DNA from 3 places in the Nesterenkonia aerolata genome. Region 3 is predicted to be linked to each of the others. Evidence: riboswitches for the same ligand, from Rfam matches in the RefSeq annotation. Region 3 holds a riboswitch; each other region holds the start of a gene.
The links. A riboswitch is a leader RNA that binds a small molecule or an ion and turns the genes downstream of it on or off. The one in region 3 is predicted to bind thiamine pyrophosphate.
Positions count from the first base shown of each region.

Region 1: another riboswitch for thiamine pyrophosphate. It lies ahead of RIL96_RS05645 (ECF transporter S component); the one in region 3 lies ahead of RIL96_RS06600 (TenA family protein).
Region 2: another riboswitch for thiamine pyrophosphate. It lies ahead of RIL96_RS05665 (3-oxoacyl-ACP reductase); the one in region 3 lies ahead of RIL96_RS06600 (TenA family protein).

Region 1 covers NZ_JAVKGR010000004.1:124,727-134,307, reverse strand. The annotation lists gene RIL96_RS05650 (ATP-binding cassette domain-containing protein) at 1-1,427, opposite strand, end outside; gene RIL96_RS05645 (ECF transporter S component) at 1,424-2,086, opposite strand; TPP riboswitch at 2,171-2,276, opposite strand; gene RIL96_RS05640 (DUF4235 domain-containing protein) at 2,729-3,001, shown strand; gene mnhG (monovalent cation/H(+) antiporter subunit G) at 3,012-3,431, opposite strand; gene RIL96_RS05630 (MrpF/PhaF family protein) at 3,431-4,009, opposite strand; gene RIL96_RS05625 (Na+/H+ antiporter subunit E) at 4,009-4,659, opposite strand; gene RIL96_RS05620 (Na+/H+ antiporter subunit D) at 4,656-6,377, opposite strand; gene RIL96_RS05615 (Na(+)/H(+) antiporter subunit C) at 6,380-6,925, opposite strand; gene RIL96_RS05610 (Na+/H+ antiporter subunit A) at 6,922-9,581, opposite strand, start outside.
Region 2 covers NZ_JAVKGR010000004.1:134,563-144,143, forward strand. The annotation lists gene RIL96_RS05650 (ATP-binding cassette domain-containing protein) at 1-691, shown strand, start outside; gene RIL96_RS05655 (carbon-nitrogen hydrolase family protein) at 710-1,534, shown strand; gene RIL96_RS05660 (hypothetical protein) at 1,531-2,013, shown strand; TPP riboswitch at 2,138-2,244, shown strand; gene RIL96_RS05665 (3-oxoacyl-ACP reductase) at 2,292-3,083, shown strand; gene RIL96_RS05670 (LLM class flavin-dependent oxidoreductase) at 3,086-4,435, shown strand; gene RIL96_RS05675 (alpha/beta fold hydrolase) at 4,488-5,294, opposite strand; gene RIL96_RS05680 (hypothetical protein) at 5,478-6,017, shown strand; gene RIL96_RS05685 (NAD-dependent epimerase/dehydratase family protein) at 6,007-6,975, opposite strand; gene RIL96_RS05690 (aminotransferase class IV) at 7,044-7,997, opposite strand; gene cls (cardiolipin synthase) at 8,117-9,581, shown strand, end outside.
Region 3 covers NZ_JAVKGR010000006.1:7,233-16,813, forward strand. The annotation lists gene RIL96_RS06580 (hypothetical protein) at 1-8, shown strand, start outside; gene RIL96_RS06585 (hypothetical protein) at 110-583, opposite strand; partial or broken gene thiD (bifunctional hydroxymethylpyrimidine kinase/phosphomethylpyrimidine kinase) at 748-1,265, shown strand; gene RIL96_RS06595 (TenA family protein) at 1,281-1,931, opposite strand; gene RIL96_RS06600 (TenA family protein) at 1,928-2,590, opposite strand; TPP riboswitch at 2,709-2,801, opposite strand; partial or broken gene RIL96_RS06605 (ISL3 family transposase) at 3,277-4,209, opposite strand; gene RIL96_RS06610 (hypothetical protein) at 4,370-4,594, opposite strand; gene RIL96_RS06615 (relaxase/mobilization nuclease domain-containing protein) at 4,606-6,771, opposite strand; gene RIL96_RS06620 (hypothetical protein) at 6,771-7,238, opposite strand; gene RIL96_RS06625 (hypothetical protein) at 8,000-8,353, opposite strand; gene RIL96_RS06630 (hypothetical protein) at 8,427-9,581, opposite strand, start outside.

The DNA.
Region 1 (9,581 bases), on a different contig from region 3:
GCCAGCTCGGCGAAGGTGTGCGCGTCCTGCCCGAAGGTGGGCTCGTCGAGCATCAGGATCTCCGGCGCGCAGATCAGCGCGGTCCCGACGGAGAGCCGCCGCTTCTCCCCGCCGGAGAGGGTGAACGGGTTCTGATCGGCCAGGTGGTCCAGGCGCAGCCGATGCAGCATCTCCTCGACCCGCTGATCGGTGTCCGGCTCGTCGGCGACGGACCGATCGGCCCGGCGGAGTCCCAGCGCCAGCTCCTCCCGGACGGTGCCGCGGACGAACTGGTGCTCCGGTTCCTGGAACACGGTGCCGATCCGAGTGATCAGCTCCGTCGATCCCCACCGGTCCGGTGAGTCGGCCAGCTCGGCGCCGTGCTCCCCCTTCAGCGCGTCCGAGGCCCGTAGGCTGCCGCCGTGTACGGGGATCAGGCCGGCGAGGCTGAGCAGCAGGGTCGACTTCCCGGCGCCGTTACGGCCGACGATCCCGAGCGCCTGCCCGCGGTGCAGGGCGACGTCGACGCCGTCGAGCACCGGGGTCGGCGGCGGGGTGCGGCGCCAGCTGCGCCGCGGCGGGGTCCGTGAGACCGCCAGTCGCTCCCCGATGAGCAGCGGTCCGCCCGTCGCGGGCCGCCGCCAGGCCGGCAGTGCGGCGGCAGGGTCGTGGCCGGGCACCCAGAGTCCCAGCTCGACGAGCTCGGCCCGCAGATGGGGGTCCTCCCGCAGCGCGGAGGCGGGCACGCGACGGCGCACCCCTGACCCGGAGTCGAGGACGATCAACGTGTCGACGTGATCGATCCACGGCTCGAGCCGGTGCTCCACGACCACCAATGTGGCGCCGGTGGATGCGGCGACGTCGACGACGGCGTCGCGGATCTGCGCCACCCCGTCCGGGTCGAGGTGGGCGGTGATCTCGTCGAGCAGCAGCATCCCGGGACGCATCGCCAGGATCCCGGCCAGCGCGAGACGCTGCTTCTGTCCCCCGGAGAGCTGCGCAGTCGGGTGCTCGAGCCCGGCGCCGAGGCCGACCAGCGCCATGGCCTCCCGCACCCGCCCCCAGATCTCCTCCCGCGGCACCGAGAGGTTCTCGGCGGCGAAGGCGACGTCGTCGCCGATCCGGGACAGCACCACCTGGGCCTCCGGGTCCTGCTGGACCAACCCCACCCGCCCACGGGCGTCCTCGGGGCTGACGCCGTCGATGAGCAGCGAACCGGAGGACACCGCCTCGTCGGCGTGGAGCACCCCGGCGGCCGCATGCAGGAACGTGGTCTTCCCGGCTCCGGAGGCCCCGGCGATCAGCACCCGTTCGCCGGCGGCGATGTGCAGATCGAGCCCGGCCACGGCGGGGGCGTCCCGTTCGGGGTGCTGGTAGGTCCACTCGGTCGCCCGGAGCGCGGCACCCCGGGCCGTCGTACGCACCGAATCGTTCAGGCTCGCGCTCATCGTCGTCGCGCTCCGAGCAGGGTGACCGACTCACGATGGGCGTGCCGGGAGGCCAGGGGGCCCAGCACCGACGTCCGGGCCAGTCCGCGGACCGCCCACCAGGTCAGCAGGCCGGCGATGACCGCTCCGGAGAGGGCGAAGCAGCCGATGTGGACGAAGGTCTCGAACGGCGCGAAGGCGTACATGGGGATGACCCAGTGGTAGACCGCTCCGCCGAAGAATCCGGACAGCCCACCGGCGAGCATGGCGACGTCGACTGTGTGACGGCGATAGAGGAACAGCAGGAAGATCAGCTCGGCGCCGAGGCCCTGGACGAACCCGGAGGACAGCACGGTGAGTCCGAACTGGGAGCCCAGCAGAGCGGAGACGACGGCGGCGACCATCTCGCAGTACAGGGCGGCACCGGGACGGCGGATGATCAGCGCGCCCAGCACGGCGGGGAAGAGCCACATGCCGTGCACCAGGGTGGCGGCCGGCGGGTAGGCGACGAAGAGGTTCGAGACCAGGTGGTAGCTGAGGTTCCAACCCCAGAAGATGACCCCACAGGCCACGGCGAGGGTGGAGGCCACGACGATGTCAGAAACCGACCACCGCAGCCGTCGGGGTGACGTCTTGGGGGACGTCTGCGGCGATGTCGTCCGATGTGCGCTGGTGCTCATGGTGCTCCTGTCGACGTGCGGCGAGCACGAAGGAGCACGAAGTCAACGGGTGCGAGCCGTCTGCCTGCATCGCACCTCGTCGTCCGTGGAGACTGCTCGACTTCCTGCGCAGGTCCTAACCTGATCAGGTTCGAGGGTCAGGGCCGTTGGGGCCCACTCTCAGCGCGTCCGCGCTCCCCTGTCGTGTCTCTGGATGACGTGCACCACAGTAGTACATGTGAGCATGCCCTCCCACTGCTCCGTCGACGGGTGATCACCCCTCCCGTCGATCCCCGGAGGCTCAGCCTGCGGGACCGCTGACCACCAGCAGCCCGGCAAGCAGGCCAAACCGCTGGTCGCCGACGCGATCGCAGAGACCCGCGGTCCGCGTCTGATCCAGTCCAAGACATGGCCCAGATCCTTCGAGGCGTCCTCACCCCACCCGTGCAGCACCATAGACGCCGGGTTGACGTCATCGTGCCGCCCCGGAGACCACCTGCCACAGCAGCGATTTTCCCACCGCCTTCCCGCCTCGTGTAGCCCACCGTGTGCGGCGCACCGATCAGGGAGTAAAAGGGCCAGATGAGGTGGGGCTCGAGGCTGCCTGGGCTAGGCTGGTGACGGACATGCACGTGGACATCACAGACCTGCTGAAGGAGTCTCATGGACAAGCTGCTGGACAAGGCGCTAAGCACCGGCATCTCGATCGCCGGAGGGATCATCGCGACGAAGGCCTTCGAGTTCGCCTGGCGTCAGGCCACCGGTGAGGAAGCGCCGAAGCACGGCGACGACGAGGAGTTCACCCTGAAGAAGGCGCTGGTCTTCGCGATCTCCTCCGCCGCGATCTCGGCCACCGTGCAGGTGCTCTCGCAGCGCGGGGCGAAGGTCGGCCGCGAGAAGATCAAGCAGGCCTACGGCAAACAGTCCGAGGTCTGAACCACAGCCGTCAGGCGCGGGGGCCGTCGATGGCCCGCCGATCATCGGCGGCCTTCCGCGAACTGTCCGACCGGTTGATCCGGTCCACCGCCGCAGCCAGCTCATCCTCGGTGAGCCGCTCCGGCTTGAAATGCTTCGTCCGATACCCGGCGCGGCCCACCATATGCGCAGACACCGGCGCCGTCAGCAGCTGCAGCATCCAGGCGAAGATCACGATCCCCACCCACGGCCAGCTGTCCCAGGTCACCGCGCAGGCCAGTACCAGCGCCAGCAAACCCAGCACCTGAGGCTTCGTCGCCGCGTGCATCCGCGAATGCAGATCCGGGAATCTCAGCAGCCCCACACCGGCCGCCAGAGACATCAGTCCGCCCACCAGCAGCAGCACCGCCACGATGATCTCTCGGATCAGTTCAGCATCGACTGCGAGCATCAGCCACGCTCCTCTTCCGTCGCCTCACCGGAGCCGCCCCCGGTCTCGCCGTCGGAGTCCGCGGCCCCGGAATTCCGCTGCTGGGCAACCCGGGTCCGCGCCAACGCCTGGAACCACGAGGTGTTGCGCTGCCCCTCCGGCGGGTCCGCCACCTCCTCAGCGTCCTGCAGCTCAGGCGCGGCATACCCATCATCCTGCAGCATCCGGCGCACCGCCGTCTCCTCCGAGGTGCTCGGCGCCTCCGGCTCATGCGCCATCACCGCACCGCCCAACCCCGGGTCAGCCTGCGGGTCGCTGCCGGTCTGCCAACTCTCCGGCCGACGAACCGCCACGAACCGGGCGATCGCCACCGCCCCCATGAAACCGATCACCGCAGTACCGACGACGAAGACGATGTAATCCTGGGAATCATTGATGACCATATCGGTGAGGAACATCGACGCCACCACGATCAGCAGCACATCCACCGAGATCACTCGGTCCAGCACCGACGGCCCGCGGAAGACCCGGTACACCGCGCACAGCATCGCCACCGCCAGCAGCGACTGCGTGATCCAATAGGCGTAGTCCAGCAGCATCAGCGCTCACCACCTCCGCCGTTCTGGGCAGTATCGCCGTTCTGCGCACGATGCCGGCGCTCCACAGGCCGCCCCCGCTCATCGCGGGAGAGCCCGCTGACCCGGCCCAACCGCTTCTCCGCCTTGACCACCGCGAGATCAGAACGGTTCCCCAACGTCCGGATCATCAAGGACTCCGTGCGCAGCGCATCACGGCGGATGCGCTCGGCATCATCGTCATCCCGGACGTCCAGGCAGTGCAGGTACAGCGTCGCCGTCGTGCGGTCCACATCCAGCACCAAAGAACCGGGGACCAGCGCCAGCGCGTGCCCCACCAAGGTGACGATGAAGTCATCGTGGCTGCGCAGCTGCACCGAGGTGATCGACCCGCCCACTTTCGGCCCCTGCGTGAACACCAGATGCGCCACATGGAACGACGCCGCCGTCATCTTCCACAAGAACCGCACGGAGAACACCAACGCCCACAGCGGGTTGAACCGCCCCGAACCACGCAGCGGCGGCAGATAGAACACCCGGACGATGATGGTCGAATACACCAGTCCCAGGATGAAGGTACCCAGGGTGAAGGACTGCCAGGCCGCCATCCACAGCACGGCCAGGAAGACGATCAGCGGCAGCTCAGCCTTCAGCGGAGTCTTCGGACGCCTCATCGGTCACTGCCCTCCTCATCGGTGCCGTAGCTCTCCGCACCGGAGTCCGATTCGGTGTTCGTGGTGACCGGAGCGAAGTCCTCGACGCCGTCGTCGTCGGTCTCCAAGTCCGGCACCTGCGAGGCGATCTCCACCAGCTCCTCCCGCACGCCGTCGACCCGCTCCTCACCAAGGACGGCCTCCAGATACGGCGCACGCTCATACATATCCCGGGCCGCCTGCTGAGAGAAGGCCATCAGCGGCCCGGCGGCCACTGTGAAGGCCACAGTCAGCCCGACCAGGAACACCGTGGGCCCCACAAGATTCATCGGCATCAATCGGCGGTTCGCCGCCCGCCCGTGCTCCAGAGTCTTCGGCAGCAGCAGCGGATCCGGGTCCTCAGCGTCCTCGGCCTTCCGCCAGAACGACCTGGTCCAGATGCGGGCCACTGCCAGCAGGGTCAGCAGCGAGGTCACGATAGTTCCAGCCACCAGCAGCCAGGCCACCCAGGTGTCCTCGGCGACACCGCCCTGGATCATACCGATCTTGCCGATGAACCCGGAGAACGGCGGGATGCCGGCCAGGTTCATCGCCGGGACGAAGAACAGGATCGCCAGCAGCGGGGACAGCTTCGCCAGACCACCCAGCCGGTCCACGTTCGAGGACCCGGCCCGACGCTCGATCAGCCCCGTGACCAGGAACAACGTGGTCTGGATCGTGATGTGGTGGGCCACGTAGTAGATCGTCGCCGTCATCCCGACCACGGAGGACAGCGCCAGACCGAACACCAGATAGCCGATATGACTGATCAGGGTGAAGGAGAGCATACGTTTGATATCGCTCTGCACCAACGCCCCGAGGATCCCGACGATCATCGTCAGCAGCGCCACCAGCAGCAGCGCGGTGTTCAGCTGCGTGCCGGGGAACAGCAGCGTCTCCGTGCGGATGATCGAGTAGATGCCCACTTTGGTCAACAGCCCGGCGAACACGGCGGTCACCGGCGCCGGCGCCGTCGGGTAGGAGTCCGGCAGCCAGAACGCCAGCGGGAAGACCGCGGCCTTGATGCCGAAGGCGACCAACAGCATCACATGCAGCAGCAGCTGCACGTGGCTCTCCAACTCGCCCAGCTTCAGCGCCAGATCAGCCAGGTTCACCGTCCCGGTGGCCGCGTAGATCGCACCGATGGTGATCAGGAACAGCATCGAGGAGATGATCGAGACCACCACGTAGGTTACACCGGCACGGATGCGCTGCTCCCCGCCGCCCATCGTCAGCAGCACATAGGAGGCGGTCAGGAAGATCTCGAAGCCGACGTAGAGGTTGAACAGGTCTCCGGCGAGGAACGCATTGGAGACACCGGCCACCAGAATCAGGTATGTGGGGTAGAAGATCGAGACGGGGCCTGAGTCTTTGCCCTCTTCAGCGGCACCCTGACCGATCGCGTAGAGCAGCACCGCCATGGTGATCAAGGAGGAGACCACCAGCATCAGCGCGGAGAACTGGTCCACCACCATGGAGATGCCCCAGGGCGCGGGCCACCCGGCCAGATGCACAGCCAGAGTTTCCCCGTGCCACACCGAGGCGATCAGCGCGACCTCCAGCGCCATGGTGATCACCAGCGAGGCCACGGTGACGATGCGCTGGACCGTCTGCTGCCGGTAGAAGGCGAAGGCGAAGGCCGATCCGAACAGCGGGATCAGCACTGCCAAGGGGATGAGCGCGGTCAGCTCTTCCTGCATGCTCAGCTCCTCCCCTCTCGACGTTCACGACGTGCGCGCCGGGATCCCGGCTTCGACTCCGGTTCAGATCCTGGCTTAGATCCCGGCTCGGATCTCGCCTCAGCCGGGGACGGTGCCTCCTCGCCGACGGCGACGGCGTCGAACTCCGTGGTCTCCGTCGGGATCTCGGAGTCCTCCTCCGGGTCATAAGCCGGCTGTTCGGCGACGCGGCGATCCTCGGGGTCATCGAGGACCTCATCCTGGCGTCCGATCACCCAGGACCGGTAGACCATCGCCAGCAGGAAGGAGACCAGGGCGAAGGCGATCACGATCGCGGTCAGCAGCAGCGCCTGAGGCAGCGGATCGAGATAGTCATCAGCACTGAGGTGATCCCGCACCAGCGGGGCCTCCCCCGCCTCGCCGGCGGACATGATGATCATCAGGTTCACGCCGTTGGAGATCAGGATGACACCGAGCACCACACGGGTCAGCGACCGCTCCAGCACCATATAGACACCGGTGGCCAGCATCACGCCCATCACGATGAGCAGGGTGAGGTTGATCGTCATCGGGCCACCCCCATGCTGGTCTCGGCGTGGACGCCGTGGCCGTAGTCGGAGGTGTCTCGGTTCTCCTCTTCCGAGCGCAAGTCGATCTCCGAGCCCAGGCTGCGCAGCACGTCCACGATCAGCCCGATCACCACCAGGTAGACCCCGACGTCGAACAGCACCGAGGAGACCAGCGCCTGCTCACCGAACAGCGGCAGGTCCAGGTCCACGTAGAAGGACTGGAACACCTGACCGCCGACGAACAGCGGGGCGATCCCGCAGACGCAAGCCACGACGATGCCCGAGCCCATCAACCCGCCGGCGGAGAAACGCATCGCGGCTTCCAGCTCATAGCGCCCTCCGGCCAGGTAGCGCAGCACGAAGGCCAGCCCCGCCATGAGCCCTCCGGCGAACCCGCCGCCGGGGGTGTTGTGCCCGGCCAGCAGTAGGTACACCGAGAGCAGCACGATCGCGTGGAACAGCAGGCGGGTCACCACTTCGAAGATGATGGAGCGGTGCTCCGGAGCCAGCGTCCGTCCGGCCACCAGCCAGGCCTCACGGGCCACTGTGGCGAAGCTGCGTGCCGCACGGATCTCGCGGACCTGGCTGGGCGAGAAGTTCTCATCAGTGAGCACCCGGCCCACCGACCCGGTGGGGATGTCCTGGACGGTGAGTCTGCGGACGTCGCGGCGTTTGACGAAGATCAGCGACGCCACACCCGTGGCTGCCGCGGCGATCACGGTGATCTCGCCGAAGGTGTCCCAGACGCGGATATCGACCAGGGTGACGTTGACGATATTGGCCCCGTGGCCGACGTCGAGCGACATCCAGGGGAACTCCTCGGAGATGGGCGCCTCGGAACGCGAGGAGACCGCCAGCGCGGCCAGGCCCATCATGACCAGGGCGAACCCGATGGCCAGCACGGCCCGGGAGACCTTGGAACGGGTGAGGCTGCGGGTCCAGATCCCGGCCGGCAGCGTGCGCAGCGCCAGGACGAAGACCACCAGCACGATGGACTCCACCAGCAGCACCGTCAGCGCGAGATCCGGCGCCCCCTGCAGGCCCAGCAGACCGGCGATGCCGTAGCCGCAGAGCCCGACCATCAGCACCGCCATGAACCGCTTCGGCGCCAGCACCGCGCCGAAGGCCCCGGCGATGACGACGACGCCCAGCACCACCTGCAGCGGCTCCTCGGCGATGATCCACGAATCCGGCGTCGGCAGCCCGCCGGCGCTGTAGAGGACTGCGACCACGGGCAGCACCGTCGCCACGGCAAGGATGATGAACAGGTAATGGCCCAGCGAACCGGACTGGGTTCGTGAGGTCAGAGCCTGGGCGAAGGCATCGAGGCTGCGGATGGAGGCACGGTAGGTGCGCTCGGCGTCGAACACGGCGGGCACACGCTCCTGCAGACGGGCGACGCCCGCGCGGCCGAGGAACAGCAGCGCACCCAGCACCCAGGTCAGCGCGGACAGGGCCAGCACGAGGGTGAATCCGTGCCACAGCGCCAGATACGTCATCGACGCCCCGGACTCCACCGGGCCGAAGAGCTCGGTGTAAGGGGAGATCATCGCCTCCAGCGGGGCCGGCCAGACGGCGAAGAGCACAGTGCCCGCCGTCAGCACCGCCGGCGCGGCCAGGAACACCGGATCCACGGGCTCGTGGAATCGGGTGTCCTTCAGCACAGCACCGCTCTCATCACGCTTGGTGCCGAAGGCACCCCAGAGGAACCGGGCGCTGTAGGCGACAGTCAGGGCGGAGGCCACGACGACGCCGACCACGACCACCCAGAACCAGCCGCCGCGAACCTCGGCCGCCTCGAGGAAGGACTCGAGGACGACCTCTTTGGCCACGAAGCCGAAGAGCGGCGGCAGGCCCGCCATCGAGGCGGCGGAGACCACCGAGATCCAGAAGAGCGGACGCTGGGTGCGCCGCAGCCCGGAGAGCACACGCAGGTCACGGGTGCCGGATTCATGGTCGATGATCCCGACCACCATGAACAGGGCGGCTTTGAAGAGTCCGTGGGCCAGGATCATCGCGACACCGGCCAGAGCCGCGTTCTCCGTGCCCAAGCCGTTGATCATCACCAGGAAGCCCAGCTGGGAGACGGTGCCGTAGGCCAGCACGAGTTTGATGTCGGTCTGCCGCAGAGCGCGGTAGGCGCCGACGAGCATCGTGGTCAGTCCGAAGCCCAGGATCACCGGCAGCCAGAAGGAGGTGTCATGGAAGCCGGGGGCGAAGCGGGCGACGAGGTAGACCCCGGCCTTGACCATCGCTGCGGCGTGCAGATAAGCCGAGACGGGCGTGGGGGCCGCCATCGCGGCGGGCAGCCAGAAGTGGAACGGGACGATCGCGGACTTCGCCAGCGCGCCGACCAGCACCAGCACGATCGCGATATCCACCTGCGTGCCGGAGAGTCCCGGCGCGGCAGCCATGATCTCAGAGAGCTGGTTGGATCCGGCGAGGTCGCCGATCCACAGCAGGCCCACCAGCATGGTCAGACCGCCGAGCTTGGTGACGATCAGCGCCTGGATGGCGGAACGGCGGGCGAAGATGCGGTGGGCTGAGTAGCCGATGAGCAGGAAGGAGAGGACCGTGGTGATCTCCCAGAAGATGAACAGCATCACCACGTCATCGGAGATCACGATGCCGAACATCGCCGCGCCGAAGGCGAAGA
Region 2 (9,581 bases), on a different contig from region 3:
CTCCACGATGGACTGGGTGAGCTCGATCGTCGTCGTCGCGGCCTCGTTCGCGCTGCTGCCTGTGGCGGGGATCCGGGTCGGGCAGTTCCTGCTGCGGGTGTGGCCCTTCGCCGTCGGCGGGGTGCTCATGGTGTGGTCGACTGCGCTGGCCGGCGAGGATTCCGGGGAGGTCCTGCTGGACCTGGGGTACGCGCAGGTCAGCGAGGGATCCCTGGAACTGGGCGTCGCGCTGGGCGTGCGTGCGTTCGCGATCGTGCTGCCCGCGGTGCTGGTGTTCTCTACGACTGACCCCACCGATCTTGCAGATTCGCTGGCTCAGGACCTGCGGCTACCCGCCCGGTTCGTACTCAGTGCGCTCGCGGGGATGCGGCTGCTGGGTCTGCTTACCCAGCGGTGGACGACCATCGGTCACGCCCGGCGCGCCCGGGGGATCACCGCCGACCGTGGGGTCGCGGCACGGCTGCGGGCGTTCGGGTCCCAGTCGTTCGGGTTGCTGGTCTCGGCGATCCGCACCGCGACGCGCCTCGCTGTGACCATGGAGTCCCGCGGATTCGGTGCAGGGACGCGCAGCTGGGCGCGGCCCTCGACGTGGCAAGCGGCTGACGCGTGGGTCGTCCTCGGCGGGGTGGGCCTGGCCGGCGCCGCCCTGGCTGCGGCGATGTTGGCCGGGACCTACAGCTCAGCGTGGTGAGCGGCGTAGGCTGGGCGCATGCGGATTGCAGCAGCACAGATCGTCACCGGCGAGGACACCCAGCAGAACCTTGAGCTCGTCCGCGAGTGGACGGACAAGGCCGCCGAGGCCGACGCGCAGGTCGTCGTCTTCCCGGAGGCCACCCACCGGCAGTTCGGCCACAACCTCACCTCCATCGCAGAACCCGTAGACGGCCCCTGGGCGCAGGCGGTGCGGGGGATCGCCGAGGAGGCGGGCGTTGTCGTCGTGCTGGGCATGTTCACCCCGGCCAGTCCCAGCGCGGAAGGCCGGCAGCGGGTGACCAATACGCTGCTCGCCGTCGGCGTGGACTCCGCCGGGAACCGGATTGATGCCTCCTATGACAAGATCCACCTCTATGACGCCTTCGGCTTCAAGGAGTCGGACAGCGTCGCCCCCGGGGAAGCCACGGCGAGGATCGACGTCGACGGCGTCCGCCTAGGTCTGGCCACCTGCTATGACGTACGCTTCCCCGCATTGTTCACCGCCCATGCCCGCGCCGGAGCGCAGGTGACGGTGCTGCCCGCCTCCTGGGGTGCAGGCCCTGGGAAGGTCGAGCAGTGGCAGCTGCTGACCCGCGCCCGCGCACTGGACTCGACGCAGTACATCGTCGCCTGCGGGCAGGGGAGTCCGGCAGCCGCCGGAGCCCCCGCCGTCGACGGGGCCCCCACCGGTGTGGGGCATTCCGCGATCGTCTCCCCGATGGGCAAGGTGCTCGCCGAAGCTGGTGAGCAGCCGGAGCTGCTCGTCGTCGATCTCGACCTCGAGACCGTGGACACTGCCCGGCGCAACGTGCCGGTGCTGGAGAACGCGAGGCCTGTGTGAACTCCCCGGCGCCGATGAAGATCGGCATGTACCTGTTCGAGAAACTGATGACCCAGCACAGCACCCCTGTGGTGGTGACCATCGCTCCGGGCCGTGTGGTGCTGGCCACCGAGGACCGTGTGCTGGCGGATATGCCCGCCGGTCAGCTGAGCACGAAGGTCTCGAAGATGCTCAAGCTCAACGAGCTCCACGGCCCCTGGGGCAAGTGGCTGCTGGGCGGGCTCGGCGCGGCGAAGAGCCCCGCGTTCACTGAGACCCAGGTGCAGGAGATCATGGCCGCACAGCAGATGGCTGCGCATGACCCCCAAGCCTCCCAGCTGGAGCTGGCCCACACCCTGTGGATCGGGAAACCGACCACTGCCGACGGCAGTAAGCAGGGCGGCCTGCGCTCCTTGAGTGCGGGCGAGGCGAAGCTGCAGCCGCGCGTCGCTCCCATCCTCGACGCCGCACTCATCGCCGCAGGCGTCCACCGCGCCTAACCACCCACGTTTATCCGAATCTCTTCGGAAATCCTGCCCCAACAGCAGTCGGATTCCCGAGAGGATTCGGATAAACGTGGGTGGGTGGTGGGGTGACGTAGGCCTCGACCTGTGATGTGATGGGACCAGTGACACGGGGTGCCGTGCGCCGATGACCGGCCGCGGCTGAGATGACACCCGTCGAACCTGATCCAGTTAGCACTGGCGAAGGGAATGTCCGGTTTCTGCGTACCTCAACGCGCCGTCGTTCGCCTTCGCCTCGAGATGAGAGGCAGGCCATGACCACCCCCACCACACCAGCTGAGCAGCACGCACTCGCCGACCAGATCGTCCTGGTCACCGGCGGCGCCCGCGGCCTGGGCGCCGCGATCTCCCGCGCATTCCTAGACGCCGGAGCACGCGTCCTCATCAACTACCGCACCTCAGCGGAGTCCGCGCAGGCGCTGGGCGAGCAGTTCCCGGAGCGTGCCCTGGCCGTCGCTGCCGATGTCCGCGACCCGGAGCAGGTCCGCGGACTGTTCGACGCCGCTGCTGAGCACTTCGGCGCCGCCCCCACCACCGTGGTGAACAATGCGCTGGTCGACTTCGTGTTCAACGGCGACGCGCGCTCGAAAGTCGCGGACCTCAGCGCAGACGAGCTCGCCGCGCAGTTTGCCGGCTCTGTGCAGGCCCCGGTGCAGGTGATCCAGGCCGCGCTGCCCGGCATGCGCGCCGCCGGATTCGGGCGGATCATCAACATCGGTACCAACCTGTTCCAGCACCCCGTGGTGCCTTACCACGACTACACCGCCACCAAGGCCGCCCTGCTCTCACTGACCCGCACCTTCGCCGACGACCTCGGCTGCGAGGGCATCACCGTGAACATGGTCTCCGGCGGTCTGCTGCGCACCACCGACGCCTCCGCCGCCACTCCGGAGGAGGTCTTCGACGGCATCGCCGCGGCCACCCCGCTGCGCACGGTCACCACACCCGAGCAGCTCGCTGATGCGGTGCTCTTCTTCGCCCACCCGTGGTCACGTGGAGTGACCGGCCAGAACCTCATCGTCGACGGCGGCCTGGTCAAAGGATGAGCATGACGACACCCACCACTTCACGGACAAACCACCCGAAGCCCCTGCGGCTCAACCTCTTCGCCTTCGGCGTCGGCCACCACAAAGCAGCCTGGCGGGCCAAGGATTCCCGGGTCGATGACCTCGGCGACATCACCTATTGGGAGGAGCTGGCGCAGATCTCCGAGCGAGGCACACTGGATGCCATGTTCCTCGCCGACGGGCAGTCGGTCACCGCCTCAGCGATGCAGGACGGTCCGCTCTGGTATCTGGAACCGGTGACCACGCTGAGTGCGGTGGCCCGGGCGACCGAGCACATCGGCTTGGTCACCACCGTCTCCGCCAGCTTCTGGACCCCATACCACGCCGCCCGGATGCTGGGGTCACTGGACCACATCTCCGGCGGCAGGGTCGGGTTCAACGTGGTGACCTCCATGTTCGACGCCGAGGCCCAGAACCACGGGATGCAGGCGCTGCCGGGCCATGCCGAACGCTACGCTCGGGCAGCTGAGTTCATCGATGCGGTGCGCGGGCTGTGGGGAAGCTGGCCGGCATCGTCGGTCCTCGCCGACCGGGACGGCAGCTACGTGGACCCTGAGACGGTCCACAGCATCGACCACCACGGCGAGCACTTCCGGGTGGCCGGGCCGCTGAACGTGCCCAGCCCGCCGCAGGGAGAACCGGTGCTCTTCCAGGCCGGCGCCTCGGATCAGGGCCGGAATCTCGCGGCCCGGTACGCCGAGGGCATCTACGCCGTGGCCTATGACCTCCCCGCGGCCCAGGAATACCGGTGGGACGTACGCCGTCGTGTGGCTGAGGCCGGGCGGGATCCTGACGCGGTGGCCATCATGCCCGGGTTGGTGACCTATGTCGGTTCCACGATGGAGGAGGCTCGGGCGAAGCAGGCGGAGCTGGATGCGCTGCTGCCGGCCGAGGAGTCGCTGCGCCAGCTCAGCGTGTTCGTCGGGCAGGACACCTCCGGCTGGGAGCTCGACGCGCCCGTGCCCCAGCTGCCGCCGCTGGAGGAGTTCACCGGCCCGCAGGGACGCTACGCGACCATCCTGCGGATCATCGAGACCGAGCGCCCCACGGTGCGCCAGCTGCTGGGTCGACTCGCCGCCGGGGGAGGGCACTGCACCATGGTCGGCACGCCGGAGTCGATCGCCGATGAGATCGAGCGGTGGCTGGATGAGGGCGGGGCTGACGGGTTCAACCTCATGCCGCCGTCGCTGCCCGCCGGCATCGAGGACTTTGTGGAGCATGTGGTGCCCGAGCTGCGGCGTCGCGGCCGGTTCCGCACCGCCTACGAAGGCACCACGCTGCGCTCCCACCTCACCGAGCAGCAGCCACGTTTATCCGAATCTCTTGGGTGATCCGAACGCTATTGGGAGGGGATCTCCGAAAGAGTTCGGATAAACGCAGGAGTCAGGTGGGAAGTGAGGTGAGGAAGGACTCGACGGCCTGGTTGAAGCTCTCGTCGACGTCCTGAGGCAGGGCGAAACCGCCGCCCAACTCCAAGGCGACGAACCCGTGGAGGATCGCGCGGAGACGGCGGATCACATGGACCTCGGCGTCGGCATCGAGCGCATACCCGCGCAGGGTGGCGGCGATGACCCGCACCAGCTGATCGGAGACCTCGACGTCGGCCTCGGAGCTGGGGTTCGCGGCGGTCAGCGTGTAGGGATAGGCCCCGGGATTCCGCAGCGCCCATTCCCGGTAGGCGACGGAGAGTCGGTGTACGGCGTCGTCCCCAGATCGACCAGTCACGGTGTCAGTGAGGACCCCGAGCAGCTCCCGTTTGGCGACGACGCTGACAGCGATGCGCAGATCCTCGGCTTCCCTGTGGCTGGTACGCGTCGTCTGGGAGAAAGCGCTGGCGTATTCCGGACGCCGCAGGGAGGCCCGCACTGCGGTACGGTGCGCCTCGAAGTCTCCCGGTCGGTGTCCGGTGAGCACCAACGCGCGGACCAGCTCCGGTCGGCGCGCGGCCACGATGACTGCGGCCGCCGCGGACATGGAGGAGTCGATGAGCACGGCGGGGGTGCCGATCTCTTCCACCAGCGTGATGAGATCTTCGGCAGTGGCTTCATCGCCGTACTCGGCGAAGCTCGCATCGCTGTCACCGTGCCCGCGCAGCTCGGCAGTGATGGTCTCGTATTCGGCCTCGACGAGGCCGGGGATCAGGTTGCGGAACGTTCTGCGCAGATCACCCATACCGGGGGAGAGGAGCACTGGATCCCCGGCGCCGGTGCGTGAATAGGACGTCGCCGTCGGGTTGATTCAGCCGCAGGGTGGGGATGAACAGAGCGTCGCTGGTCATAAAGCTATGCTGCGAAGCTATTTGGCTAATGACAATAGCTGACGGGCGGGGGCCTCGTGACGAACAGGGCCCCGTTCTGTGCCAGAGTTGAGAACATGCTGCGCAAGGAGGCCTACACCGACAGCGACGGGACCCTCGTCTACCCCTCGGTCGCCTCAAGACCGCAGCCCGAGATCCAGCTCGGCCCCGTGGACCGGCTGCTCGGGCCGGTCAGCACCGCGCTGATGATCGCCGCCGTCGCGGGGTTCATCGGGGTCGCGCGGCAGGCCGGCGGCGAGGTGCCGGTGCACTTCGGTGTCGACGGCGAAGCCACCCGCACCGGAGGGATCTGGACCGAAGGGACGATCACGTTCTTGCTCGTGGGCCTCGTCTGGGCTGGGTTGCTCGTCCTCGCCCGCTATCCGAGGGTCTACAACTATCCGCACATGCTCACCGAGCACAATGTGCAGGCGCAGTACCGCAACGGGGTGCAGATGGTGCTGCGGAATGCTGCGGCCCTGCCGCTGATCCTCCTCGACCTGGTGCTCGTCTGGGGCGCGGTATTCCCCACGGTGATCCTCACGCCGCTCGCCGTCGTCGTCCTGCTGCTCGTCACCGCCGTCGGCGTGGTCCGCGCGTTCCGGCTCACCGGCTGAGCAGCGCCCGTTCCTTCGCATCGCTGAGGCCCGCCCCCTGCGGTCCGCCGCGCGATTCCTCGAAAGCCAGCGCATCCTGCAACGTCTGTGACAGCGGGCTGCGCACCAACCCGGCCTCGAGGGCCCGGCTGGAATCAGCTGTGGCGCCCCACCGCAGCTCCGGCATCGGGAGCCACAGCGGGAGGCTGTCCGGTCCCATCCACGGGGAGACACCTTCCTCGAGCAGGGCCGAGGCTGAGACAGGTTCGATGCCGGCCGAACTGCCGGATGCTCGGCGCGCCAGCTCCAGCAGCTCACCCAGCGAGGTCGTCTCTCCCGCGGCATTGAACACCCCGCCGACCCCCTTCTCCAGGCAGTGCAGAATCCACGCCGCGAGATCGTCGACGTCGAGCAGCGCGATCGGAAAATCCAGGTCTCCGGGGACGACGACCTTCTCGCCCACCGGATGGGCGAACCTCCAGGGGTAGTACCCGCTTCGCCCCGTGCGATCATCCGCACCTGAAATCAGCCCGGGCCGGATCACCGTGGCAAGCTTCCCATGAGCGCGGGCAACGGCCGTTTCACAAGCCACCTTGGCGGCACCGTACTGACTCATATCGGTGAACTGATCAGCTGCTAAGGGCGCCCATGCCTCGGCGGACTCCTGACGATCCGGGACGTCACTGTGACGGTAGACGCTGACGGAGGAGAGGTAGACGACGTGCGCTGTGTTGATGGCAGCCAGTGCCTCGCGCACCTGGCCCGGCTGTGACGAGAGCTCGACGACGGCGTCCCACCGCTCCGCCGAGACCTCGTCATAGGCGCGGGGCTGATCGCGGTCAGCCCGGACGAACCGCACGCCGTGCGGGGCAGGGCTCGTGCCCCGGGCCAGGCAGGTGACAGCGTGACCCCGCTCGTGGGCTGTGCGTGCGATGGCGGCACCGAGCTGACCGGTGCCGCCGAAGATGAGGATGCGCATGAGACCAGCATCTCCCGTCTCGGAGCAGCTGAGAAGTGCGCACTGCTCTCACCTGGTGATCCGGCTCCTCACTCCCCGGGATGATTGACCGGCAGATCCTCGGCCAGGAAGCCGCGCAGCGCCTCGGTGATCTCGTCGTCGACGCGCAGCTGCGTCTCATCCACCCGCCACACCGGCACCACTCCGCGCACTGAGGCGGCGAGGAACACGTGATCGGCGTCGAGCAGCTGCTGCGGAGTCAGCGGGCCATAGCCCAGCTCCCAGCCGGCACGCGAGGCCGCCGCGAAGATCGCACCCTGAGTGGTGCCCGGCAGCACGCCAGCCTCCAGCAAAGGCGTCACCAGCTGCGGGGTCTGCCCCTCACGGTGGTTCACCAGCAGCACCGTCGAGTTCGGGCCCTCCAACAGCTGCCCGTCAGAGGTGTGGAAGATGACGTCGTCGTGGCCGTGGGCCTTGGCCCAGCGCTGCGAGGCCATGTTGATCGCGTAGCTCAGCGTCTTCGCACCCAGCAGCAGCCACGGGGCACGCTCGGCGACGTCGGCGTCGACCCCGCGGTCCAGCAGCGTCACGCTGAACTGCGTGGACTGATCGGCCTTCGCCCATGCCGGTGCCGGGGAGAGCAGCACCCAGTAGGTGCCCGCATACTCCGGGTCCTCCGAGGCCGGTTCCCCGTCCACCCCGCGGGTGGCGGTCAGCCGCACCATCAGCTCCTCCGGCACACCTCCGCGGGCCCGGTATTCCTCCAGTCCGCGTTCGACGGCGGCCCGCCACGCCGACTCCGGCGGGATGCCCAGCTCCATCATCCGCGCCGAACGGCGCAGCCGCTCCAGATGGGCGTCGTATTTGCGCACATGCCCGTCGAGCACGTGCATCGTCTCGAAGATCCCGTCCCCGCGGACCACGCCCAAGTCCGTCACCCGCAGCTGCGGCTGATGCGGGTCGAAGATCATGCCCTCGGGGTGCTCAGCATCGAGCCTTACGCCGACGGCGGCCACATTGTCCTCACGGAAGTGCTCTGCCATACCCACAGCATAGTCCTCACCTCAGACACCCGCCCGCTGAGACGGCCGTCCCGGCGAGTACTATGGATAACCCGGCTCTGGGCGCTTCACCCAGCCGGACCCAGGAGGTGAGTCGAGGCGTGCTCTGGCCGCTGAGCGGTTTCAGCATCGATACTCTGCCTGAGTGGCTGATCTGGATCGTGCTCGTCGTCGAAGTCGGTGTGCGTATCGCCGTGCTCGGCATCATCCCCGGCAACCGCCGTCCCGCCACCGCGATGGCGTGGCTGCTGGCCATCTTCTTCATCCCGGCGATTGCGCTACCGCTGTTCCTGCTGATCGGGACCAATAAGCTCTCCCGACGGCGGCAGGACCGTCAACGCGTCATCAACGAGGCGCTGCTGAAGGCCACCAGTCACATGGACCTCACTGACCACCTGCTGGCCTGCGGTGAACAGCTGCGCGGCACCATCACACTGAACCGTAACCTCGGCGCCTTCCCCATCCACGAGGGCAACCACCTGCGTCTGCTCGGCGAATACGAGGACGCCTTCGAATGGATGGTCGAGGCCATCGACTCCGCGCAAGAGTACGTGCACGTGCTCTTCTACATCATGGGCGATGACCCGCACTACGCAGGCCCGGTGTTCGACGCGATGGAGCGTGCCGCCGACCGCGGGGTCACCGTCCGGCTGCTCTATGACCACATGGGCACGATGCGCGTGAAGGGGTACCGGCGGCTCCGGCGTCGGCTGAAGGCCTCGCGGATCCAGCACCATGCGGTGCTGCCGGTGCGCCCGCTGAAGCGCCGGTTCTCCCGGCTGGATCTGCGCAACCACCGCAAGATCGTCGTCGTCGACGGCGAACGGGCGCTGACCGGCTCCACCAACCTCATCGAACCGCATTATCACCGGCCCTCGGCAGTGCGCTCAGGCAGGCGCTGGGTGGAACTCAACGTGGTGGCCTCCGGGCCGGTGGTCACTGGGCTGGACATCGTCTTCGCCTCCGATTGGTACACCGAGACGGAGGAGAACATCGCCGAGCGACTGGGGATCGACCTGCAGGAGGACGAGGACGCCCGCGGCGGATCTCTGGTGCAGGTGGTGCCCTCGGGCCCGGGGTTCCCGGATGAGAACAACCTGCGCCTGTTCAACGATCTGCTCTACAACGCGGTCCACCGGGTGGTGATATGCACGCCGTACCTGGTGCCGGATGATTCCCTCCTCTACGCGGTCACCGGTGCCGCGCACCGCGGGGTGGAGGTCACCCTGCTGGTCTCCGAACGGGCGGACCAGGCGGTGGTCCACCATGCCCAGCAGTCCTACTACGAGGGGCTGCTGGAGGCCGGGGTGCGGATCCACCGGTACCCGGCGCCCGATGTGCTGCACGCGAAGTTCATGCTGATCGATCAGGACACGATGGTCATCGGCTCCTCGAACATGGATATGCGCTCGTTCAGCCTGAACCTGGAGGTCACGCTGCTGATCATCGACGCGGCGATGGTGGAACAGACCGATGCGGTGCTCGCGCAGTACATGGAGGTCTCCCGGCCGTTGACCCTGGAGCAGTGGCGCCAGCGTCCGCTGCGGGTCCGCTACCTGGACAATG
Region 3 (9,581 bases):
GTCCATGACCGCTTCGAACGACTTCTTCGAGGAGTGATCCTCACCGCACACGAGTAACCCCCGGAGACCAGATCTCCGGGGGTTTTCTCATTCGAGGAGGATCTGCCGCTCACCGGCCGATGCCTCGGCTCTGCGAGACCTGGCGCGAACGCTCGGCCTGCTTGGCGAACAGTTCGCGGGAGGAGGGCTGACGCTCCTGCTCCTGCTGCTGGGACTGCTCCTCGCGCTCCAGAGACTGCTCCTGCTCCTCACGCTCTGAGGCCTCCCGGGAGTCCCGCTCGGCCTGCTCAGTCTCACGAGCGTCCATCTCGGCAGCCTCGCGCTCTGCGATCTCCTGCTCACGCTGCTGCTCCTCGCGGGCCTCCTGGGCCAGCCGCTCCTGCTCCGCGGCCTCGCGCTGGGCAGCTTCCTGCTCCTGTTCCTGGAGCTGGCGCTCCTGGTCGCGCTCCTGCTGACGCTGCTGCTCGTTGAGCTGCTCCATCAGCCGGTGCTGCTCGGCCTGAGACTTCACGTTGCGAGAGAACTCCGCATCGCCCTGCTGCTGGCGCATCCGCTGCTGAAGCGGGGTTTCGGTCTGTGCCACTGTCGATCACCTATCCATGTATCGGCTGCTGATTGCTGGGCTCACCACCCCGGGTCACACCCGTGGCATGAGCAGTTATCTGGCCGCTAGGGCTCTTATCCCGTCACCGCCACCACAACTGAACGCGATCAGATCAGGAGGGCCTCCGGACCCAGATCGCCTCGGTGCTCGATGATCTTCCGGTTGATGCCACCAAAATTGGGATGCTCGGCTCTGCCGCAACGGTGGAAGCCACCGCGAAAATCATTGCCGAGCCTCACACAAGGTTTGGTGTGATCGTGCTGGACCCGGTGCTGGTGGCCACCAGCGGTGACACGCTCTCCGACGATGATGCCGCTCTGGACATGGTGAATCACCTGCCGAAACACTCGAGCACATGGCCCGGCAAGCCCATGCTCTTGCCCAGCACGGGCCACGAGCGGTCATAGTCAAAGGCGGACACTTGGACCATAACGATCCAGAAATCACCGACGTCGTGGTCATTGACGGTGCGGCGCACTCCTTGAAGGTTCCCCGCGTCACGACCCGCAATACCCACGGCACCGGGTGCACGCTGTCTTCAGCCATTGGTCAAGGGCAGACCGACTTGACCCGTGCCCTGGCCGCTGGAGCAGAATGGGAACTCTCCTACGCTCCGCAGACCGGACACGGACCTGTCCATCACATGGCCATGCGAGCCTAAGCGTCACAGTGTTGTTCACAGCGCTTGTTGCCAGAACTCTGCCTCGAGACGCGAGGCCGTGGCAAAGATCCGTGACAGCTCGGCAAAGCGTTGTTCAGACAACGGCCCCTCACCGGCAAGCGTGTCGAGGTTCTTGATTTCTTCTTCCGAGGCCTTAACGAACTGCGGGTCGATATATGTTTCGATCCATTGCCGATATGGGTGGTCTGGATTATCTTCCAATACGTGGGCGATTTCGGCGCCAATCTCGGCGTATCCAATCAGGCACGGAGACAGCGACACGTACAAATCAAGCAGGGTGCCAGTCACCGCGGTGTCAATCACATAGCGGGTGTATGCCACCGTGCCCAGATCCTCGGGCGTGGCGTTGAGCTCCTCTGGGCTAATACCCCATTCAGCGGTCATCGAGGTATGTAACCCGGTCTCCCAGACAATATTCTTGAGCCCGTCCATGGAGTGCTGAATACCTTCCAAGGTGGTCTGTTTGTACACGGCTAGACCGTAGGCTCGGGCAAAGTGAATCAAAAAGTGGTAGTCCTGAATCAAATAGCGCTGGAACGCTGCCAATTCCAGGGACTCATCAGCGAGTTTGCGGATAAATTCGTGGCGGGTATAGGACTGCCATACCTCAAGATTGGCCTCTTTAAGGTCGTGGAACAAGGTCATGCGTGAATTCCGTTCAGCGGGTATGTGTAGGTGTCATTAAAGAAAGCGAGTTCTAGCTCCACCGCCCGACGGAAGTAGTCGTGAGCAGTCTGGGCATCCTGGGCCCCAGAGCGGTCCGCCTCTTGTTCCAGAAACGTCGCAAAGTCCAGGAAATCGGCGTTATCGTGCAGGGTGATCCACTCGTGATAGATAAAGCTTTCGGGCCGGTTCTGCGGGGCTTTGGCCGCCCAGTCCCGGTAGAGACATTCGGTGACCATCAAGACCGCCACAACGGCACTGTAGTTTTGAGACGCGGCAGCCTCTCGCATCAGATCGCAGAATCCGGCTGCACTCGGGGTGTCCGGAGTAGCAGCGCGGAGCTCATCGCTCACACCCAAAGCCTCGAAGGCCCGCTGGAAGTAGGTGTCCTCGCTGTTAGCCATCTCCCCAGCGAAACTGGCGTAGCGCAACCGTGCTTCGAGGCGATCTGCGGTGGTAATAGCGGCACCAAGCAGTTGCAAGAAGGCTTCAAAAAAGCGGTAGTCTTGGTCCAGATACCCGGCCATGACCTCATCATCAACAGAGCCTTCAAAAAGCTCGGTCACAAACCGGTGGTTAATGGCTTGCTCCCAGGTCTCCCGGTTGGTCTCGAGAAGTTCTTGACTGAATCGTTGGCTCATAGTGTCCTCTCGTCCTTTCCGACGTTGTGTAGAAGCGACTAGAAGAGATCAGAACACGGTCGTGCGACAAGAATGAGGCCTGGCGTTCACCCACTCCACCGGAGCCGAAAGATGTGACCCATCAGAGCACTGACATCCCTTCGCGAATGCTAATTCGATCAGGTTCTCGGGTGTAATCTCAGCCCATTCTCGGGCACCCCGTGTCGTTGAACACTGTATCGAAGGTGCTAGCCAACGTCTAGAGTGCCACGAGCTTAACAGAAACCCGCAGCGACATACTCCCGCAGTATGTCAGCCCTCCTCGGAGCACGAGACAATCTCGCACGTGTTCCTGGGTGCGATCACCGGGTGCGAGCAAAACCGTGGGATGGGGACGTCGGATCGCCAGTGGCATGTGCGTGGAAGGCCACCGTCTCCTGTGGGACAGACCGGTAGCGTCGACAATGGGGGCGCCCGCAGGGCGATGACCGTGCTATATATGGTCCGCACGGAACACGCAAGCCTTACCGAACGTGTTCTCCTCGAATCTGATCACCCGCAGGTCACCAAGCCTGTTGCGTATCTGATGCTCACGCTGGTGCCGTGACGATCCGGGTGTTTTGGTGACTGTCGATCTCGACTTATTCCATCCCCAAGACACCGTACCGATCGACGTACTCAACATGACGGAGTAGCACTAAACCGGCTCATCGTAATTGAGAGTGTAGAACTGGTCTGAAGCCACCGGACTCGAGCAGACATCTCGCGATGTAGTGCGTGAGGTTGCGGAACCCCAGCGCTGACCCGCGTAGATGTTCGAGCCTGCCATTGATCGCTTCAGTAGGCCCGTTCGACGTTCCCGGTCGGGTGAAGAACGCCAGGATATCAGCAGCTCGACGCTTCAGAGTCCGTCCTAACCGTTTGAGCTCGACCAGTCCTGTCGGCAGATTCGTCGTCAGATCGTCGATGACTGATTGTAAGAGCTTTGTGCCCTCGTTGCCGTCGTTGGTTCGGTAGGCGCTCACAATGTCTTGATAGACGGCCCAGGTGACTTCGACGGCGGTGAAGTTGGCGTCGGCGAAGAGGCTTACGATCCTCTCCTGCTGTTTGGCCGTGAGCAGATCAGCACCGGTGTGCAGAGTCCTGCGCGCCCGATACAACGGGTCTGTTGCTCGTCCGCGATGCCCGGTGGTCTCCTGCTGAATGCGGCGGCGTACCTCGTCGAGGGCATCACCGGCGAGTTTGACGACGTGGAACGGGTCCATGACTTCGACAGCCTCGGGCAGTTCCTCAACGGAGGCTGTTTTGAAGCCGGAGAATCCGTCCATCGCGACGACGTCGATGCCATCACGCCAGTCTTTCGGTCGGGCTTTCAACCATTGCTTGAACACCTGTTTCGACCGTCCGGGCACCATGTCGAGCAGGCGTGCCGGGCCTGCTTTCTGGCTGATGGGAGTGAGGTCGATGATGACGGTGACGTACTTGTCACCGTGCCTGGTGTGCCGCCAGACGTGTTCGTCGACACCAATGACGCTGACCCCGTCGAACCGGGTCGGGTCGTCGATCAGCAGTCGATGTCCCTGCGCGAGGATCGCGGAGTTCGCGGTGTGCCAGGACACGCCGAGTTTGCGGGCTCTTCGTAATTGAGGTCGAGGGAGTCGAGTCGGCAGAATGTCGTGAGGTCAGGAGATGAGAAAGTAGGCTTGGACACGTCGAGGTCTTTCGGATGGAGTGTGCGAGAACTTCCATCATCGGAAGACCTCGACGTCTATCCGGGCAGCGCCACGCCGTGTCCTGGAATCACTGATCCACACCCTCAATTACGAAGAGCCAGTTATCTCCAAACGGTCTGCGCTTGCCGGCCCTGATCCGGTGCTCGCCATGAACCAGTCGCTTGAGGCTCTCCACCTCGCGCTCCAGCTCCCTGATCCGATCCGCATCGGTCTTCGGCCTGGCTTGGATCTCCTCCTTCCCCGGGCCGATCCCGTGCTTCACGTACAGCCGGCGCTTCGTCTCGGCACTCATCGCCATGCTCATCACCTCTCCAGCCCACGAGACTCACGCTCGGAGCTCTTCTGCAGTGAGGACTCCTTGGCGACCAGCCTCTGGCGAGCCTGCTGATACGCCTCCCTGCTGCGCTCGGGGCTCTGCTCACGAGCCCGATCCTCGGCCGCACGCTGCTTGCCCAGCACGTCGGCACCGACCTTGTGCTCGGATGCCTTCGCACTGTCGTAGCTGGGGACGTAGCCAGCATCGCGTGGCCGCAGATCCGCCTGCAGGGCGTAGACCTGCTTACCTTCGGCCTCAGTGCGGTTGTCCCCGGCCAGCCGTTGCAGCTTCTGGTACTTCTCCGCTGAGAGCTTCGCCCGAACGGCCTTGCCGTCCTTGGCGATCAGATGCAGACCGCGCTGATCCTTCGCAACCGGATCGTCGTGACGCAGCTGGTAGTCGACGTTCGCTGAGCCATCCTCGAGCTCGGTAGCCACAGCCAGCACCTCACGGTCCCTGAGATCCCCGCCCTTGAGAGCGCGGAGACCCTCCTCCTGGCCGGGCTCCCGGGGCATGGGGGCCACAGCCTGCTCGACCGGCTCCGGTGCCGTGCGCTCGTTGTCGCGCTCCTTGAGCTTGGACCACTTGCTGTCCCCGGCCTGAGGCCGCTCCGCCTCGACAGCATCCACGCGAGGCTCTTCAGCCTCAGCCTGCGGGACCTGCGGCGTCTCAACCTCGGGAGTCTCCGGCTCCTTCGGCGCCTTCGCCATGAGGCTGTCGAACCACTGCCGGCTCTCTCGGTCCCACTCGGCCTGCTGGGCGCGGAACTCTTCGAGGTCCTTGGCCTCACGCTCGGCAGCCTCAGCGGCTGCCTCTCGCAGCTCCCGTCGTTCGCGCTCTGCTCGCTGGGTCGGAGACTCCTCAATGGCAGGCTCGGCCGGCGTCTCCACCACAGGAGTCTCTGCTGGCGTCGGCGTCGGTTTGCTCTCCTTGGCCCACTGCTGGAGCATCTGCTCAGCCTCACGCTGAGCCTCCTCGCCGATACGCTGCATGGCCCGCTGGTGCCCCGCACCCGGCCCGCTCACCGGCTTCGCCAGCTCGCGGTTGCGCTCGAGGGCAGCCTCCACGTCTTCGACTCTGTAGCCCTCGCCCAGGCGTGAACCCTTGCGGCGATGAGCGTTGGACGGCTCCTGGATGACGCCGTCCTCGTCGGCCAGCATCATCCCGAAGCTCACGTCGTGAGAGCGCTTGGTGTACTTCGTGATCGTCACACCGCGTTCGCGCCCGACCTGATCCAGCCGCTGCCAGTCCGTCGCACGCTGATCGGCCAGCGTCTCGCGCACCCGACCCTTCAGCTCAATCTCGCTGAACCTCTCTTTCGGGCCCGGGGCTCCGATGTCCGCTGCCGCATCTCGGGTCTGCTCATTGAGCTGATAACGCTCGAACTCTCGCTGGAGTCGGTCCTGCTGCTTCTGCCGAGGTGTCGGCGCATCGTCGGTACGTTCGAGCTTCACCTGCTTCTCCGCGGCCTCGATCCTCTTGCGCAGCTGGTTCGGACTCAGATCCTTCTCAGCGGTGTCGATGACCTGCTGCCGAGCCTCGGCCATGCGCTCCTCAGCCTGGCGGGTGAGTTCGCGCATATCCTCACGCTGCTCGACGCCGAGCTCCTCCAGCACCTTGTCGTGGGTGATGGACAGCCTGGAGTGAGTCACAGCGTCAGAGCGCAGCGACCTTCCCGTCTCAGGATGCACCGCTCCGATGATGATGTGGTTGTGAACGCATCCGGTCCGGCCGTTGACCTCGGTGGCGATCAGTGCGGGGCGGCCATCACCGATCCTCTCGGCAAGTGCCCGGCCACGTCGCTGAGCTTCGTCCCACGACGCCGGATCATCCGGGTCCAGCTCATCGAGTCCGAAGCTCTGCACAATCGGATATGCCTGCACGTACTCCGACTCGTACATGATCTGGCCGCGGTCGTCGCGGGCGAGCACCGGCTCACCGTTCTCGTCGCGGACCTTCTTGCCGGCCTCGTCGAGAACGTGCATCGGTCGGACGCCATCCTTTCCGTGCGCGGCGCGGATCTCTGAGAGCCGCTTCTCGAACATGATGGGGTTCGACGGGGCATTGACCGCCGAGATGGCCACGGCGTCCTTGCCCGCGTAGTTGGCCGAGGCTCCCGAGCGTCGAGTCGACTGTGCGGTGACAGTAGCCATCAGACTGCCCGCTCAGACTCGACGAACTCGATCAGGAGCTCCTCCATGCGGAGGATGGCTTCCTTGGACTCCTTCACGTCACGAGCAGCCTCAGCGACCTGCTGCTTGGTGACAGCATCGCCGAAGTTCAGCTTCTTCATGATGGTGTAGAGCGATCCCTGCGAGTGGCTGGTCCGGTTGCGGCAGTCGGTCAGCGACTCCCACACCTCATCCGGCACAGCCACTGAGGCCGCCCCAGCCGTCGCCAGAGCTTCCGGCTGGCCGGCCATAACGCGCGCAGCCTTCTCGTTCTCCACGAGCAGGATGCGCACTGCTTCAGCCCAGTCGACATCGTCGAACGCCACGCCGCGGACCTCTGCCAGCGCTTCACGCATCGCGGCCACGGCGTTCTCCTCGTCGACACCAAGACGGAGGTTGCGATGCCGGCCATACTTCGTCGGCTTGCGCCGCTGAGCCTGTGCCGCCATAGCAACCTCCTTCCTGCTTGTTCACATCGTGCGCATCGTCTAACTGGTCTCTACCAGTTTACTATGTCACCACGCTGCTGAACAAGCAGATGTTTCGCCCAGATTCCCTGCCGCCTGGCACAGAATCTGGGCGAAACGAACCCGAGGACCAGTTCCACCCGTAGTACATATAAGGCTCGCTTCGCTCGCCTCCCCGGCCTGCGGCCGGAGTACGGGTGCTGGTCCATCCGCCTTCGGAGGCCTTCGGCCTCCTCCGGCTCGGGGGATAAATCCCAGCTCCAGGCCCATGCAGCGCCTGCGCCCTTCGGGCTCCGGCGTGCAGTGGGCCTTCCGCTATGCGCGCTACAGTGCTGCATCGCATGGGGCAATGGCGCCCGCTTTGCGGGCTCCAGCACCGCCCGAACCCCGCCTGTTCGGCGTCGTTTCGGCCGGTGAGGCCGCAGGATCACGACTTTGTCGAGATTCTGCATGGATCTTGTAGTAATCCTGTAGACGCTCGAAGCGCTGTCGCATCTCTGCGGAGATGTTGTCGAGATCCTGCAGTATCTCTGTAGCCGCTCGAAGCCGCTGCACGGATCGTGCGCGGATCTTGTCGTAATTCTGCAGCGATCCTGTCGTCAGACTGTCGTGCTGCGATCCTGTCGAATCTCTGTCGTGATCTTGTATGGATCTTGCACAGATCCTGCTTCGCCCCCAAGCACGAAGAAACCCCGCCGGGATCTTCACGATCCGCGACGGGGCTCTTCGATCTGAGCTTCGCCTCAGGCGGCGTGAGGCTTCGACTGAAGGCTGGCCTCGTAGACCTTGACCATCTCCTCGAACTTCTCGGCCAGCTGCTCGATCCGCTTGGACTCGTCACGGTCGGTGGAGACCATCACGATGTTGCCCTCATCATCACGCAGCGGCTCCTTGGTCTCCTTGTCCCGGCGCTCGACCTTCACCGGCTCGATGCCGAAGTACTCGTAGGCCATCTCGACGAACTCTGCGCGAGTCCGGCCGGCGTCCTTCACGGCCTTGTCGATCGCGGCGTCGTAGGCGGCCTTGGCCTCCTCAGCCTCCTTGAGCTGACGGGCGATCTCCTCTGCGCGTGCCTTGGGGTTGAACTTCGCAGCCACGGTGGGCTCCTCTCTCTTCGATGGGGATACGAGATGTGGCTCTGATGTCAGAGCCCGGGTCTAGATGTCGCTCCTACGCCGGAGCGGGGGCGGAGTACGGGGCCAGCCGACGCTGGATCTCCTCGTCGGACAGCAGTGGCGGCTGAGTCTCGGGGTCTGGGTGCTTGATCAGAGCCTTCCGCTTCTCCTCCAGCTCGATGACCTTGTCGGTCAGCTCTCGGGGGGAGAGATGCCGCCACGCTTCGTATTTGGGGTCAGATTCGGGATCGCAAGCCCTGCGCCAACGATCGGCCTCGGTCTCCCACCCACGCAGCGCATCCAGGAACTTGATGTCGCGCGCCAGAATGGCGGCTTCATAAGATTCGTCGCAATCACCCTCACACCCTGCGGTCTGACAGAGACCGCAGCAGATGGTTCCGACGCGAACCAGCTCGTAGTAGAAATCGCTCTCGTAGAGGCAGCCTTGTCCATACTTCGGACGACGGGCGAGGTAGGCAGCGCACGTGTCGTAGAAGCATCCCACACACTCCCCGAAGGTGATCGTGGAACCATCACTCCCGGTGTAGCGGCGGCACCCCTCATACTCCTTCACCTCCAGGGAGGGGACGTTGCCCTCAACGCATAGGGGGCTGACGTAGGTAGGGCACAGTCCGTCCTCGAAACAGCCGTAACACTCCCCGGGGAAGAAGCGGCCATCACACTCCCCGTCGCACTCCCGTTCATAGAAGTGGTCACGCGGCTCTTCGTCACCCTCACGCCAACACCAGGCCTTCGGCCTGCAGTCGAGCCTGCAGCCGGGAGCCCCGCAGCGAGGGCAGGGTCGCCTGCGGACCTCCTCGTCCAACTGCCGACGGCTCTCCTCAGCGTGCCGCTCGCACTCGACGAACTTAAATTCGAAGTCGAGCGCGCGGCACGCCTTCCCTGACTCCACGAGGAAGTTGAGCCACCCCTCCACGGATTCGTCGCAGATGGCAACTTCGCACTGTGCCCGGCTAAGAATGGCCCACTTCTCATTCTCAATGGTGACCCAATCTTCCGCCGCCCCGTCCCGGTGCGTTCCCGGCTCCGGGAAGGCGGCGTCGAACTCGTGAAGCTCGTCTCGGCCCAAGACCCACTTACAGAATGAGAAGTAATCGTGGGCCCTCCAACCAAACCCATCACGCAGAGAAATCATGTCCAGACCACCCTCAGGGTCAGGCTCCATGTCACTGCGAATCCGGCGCCCCTC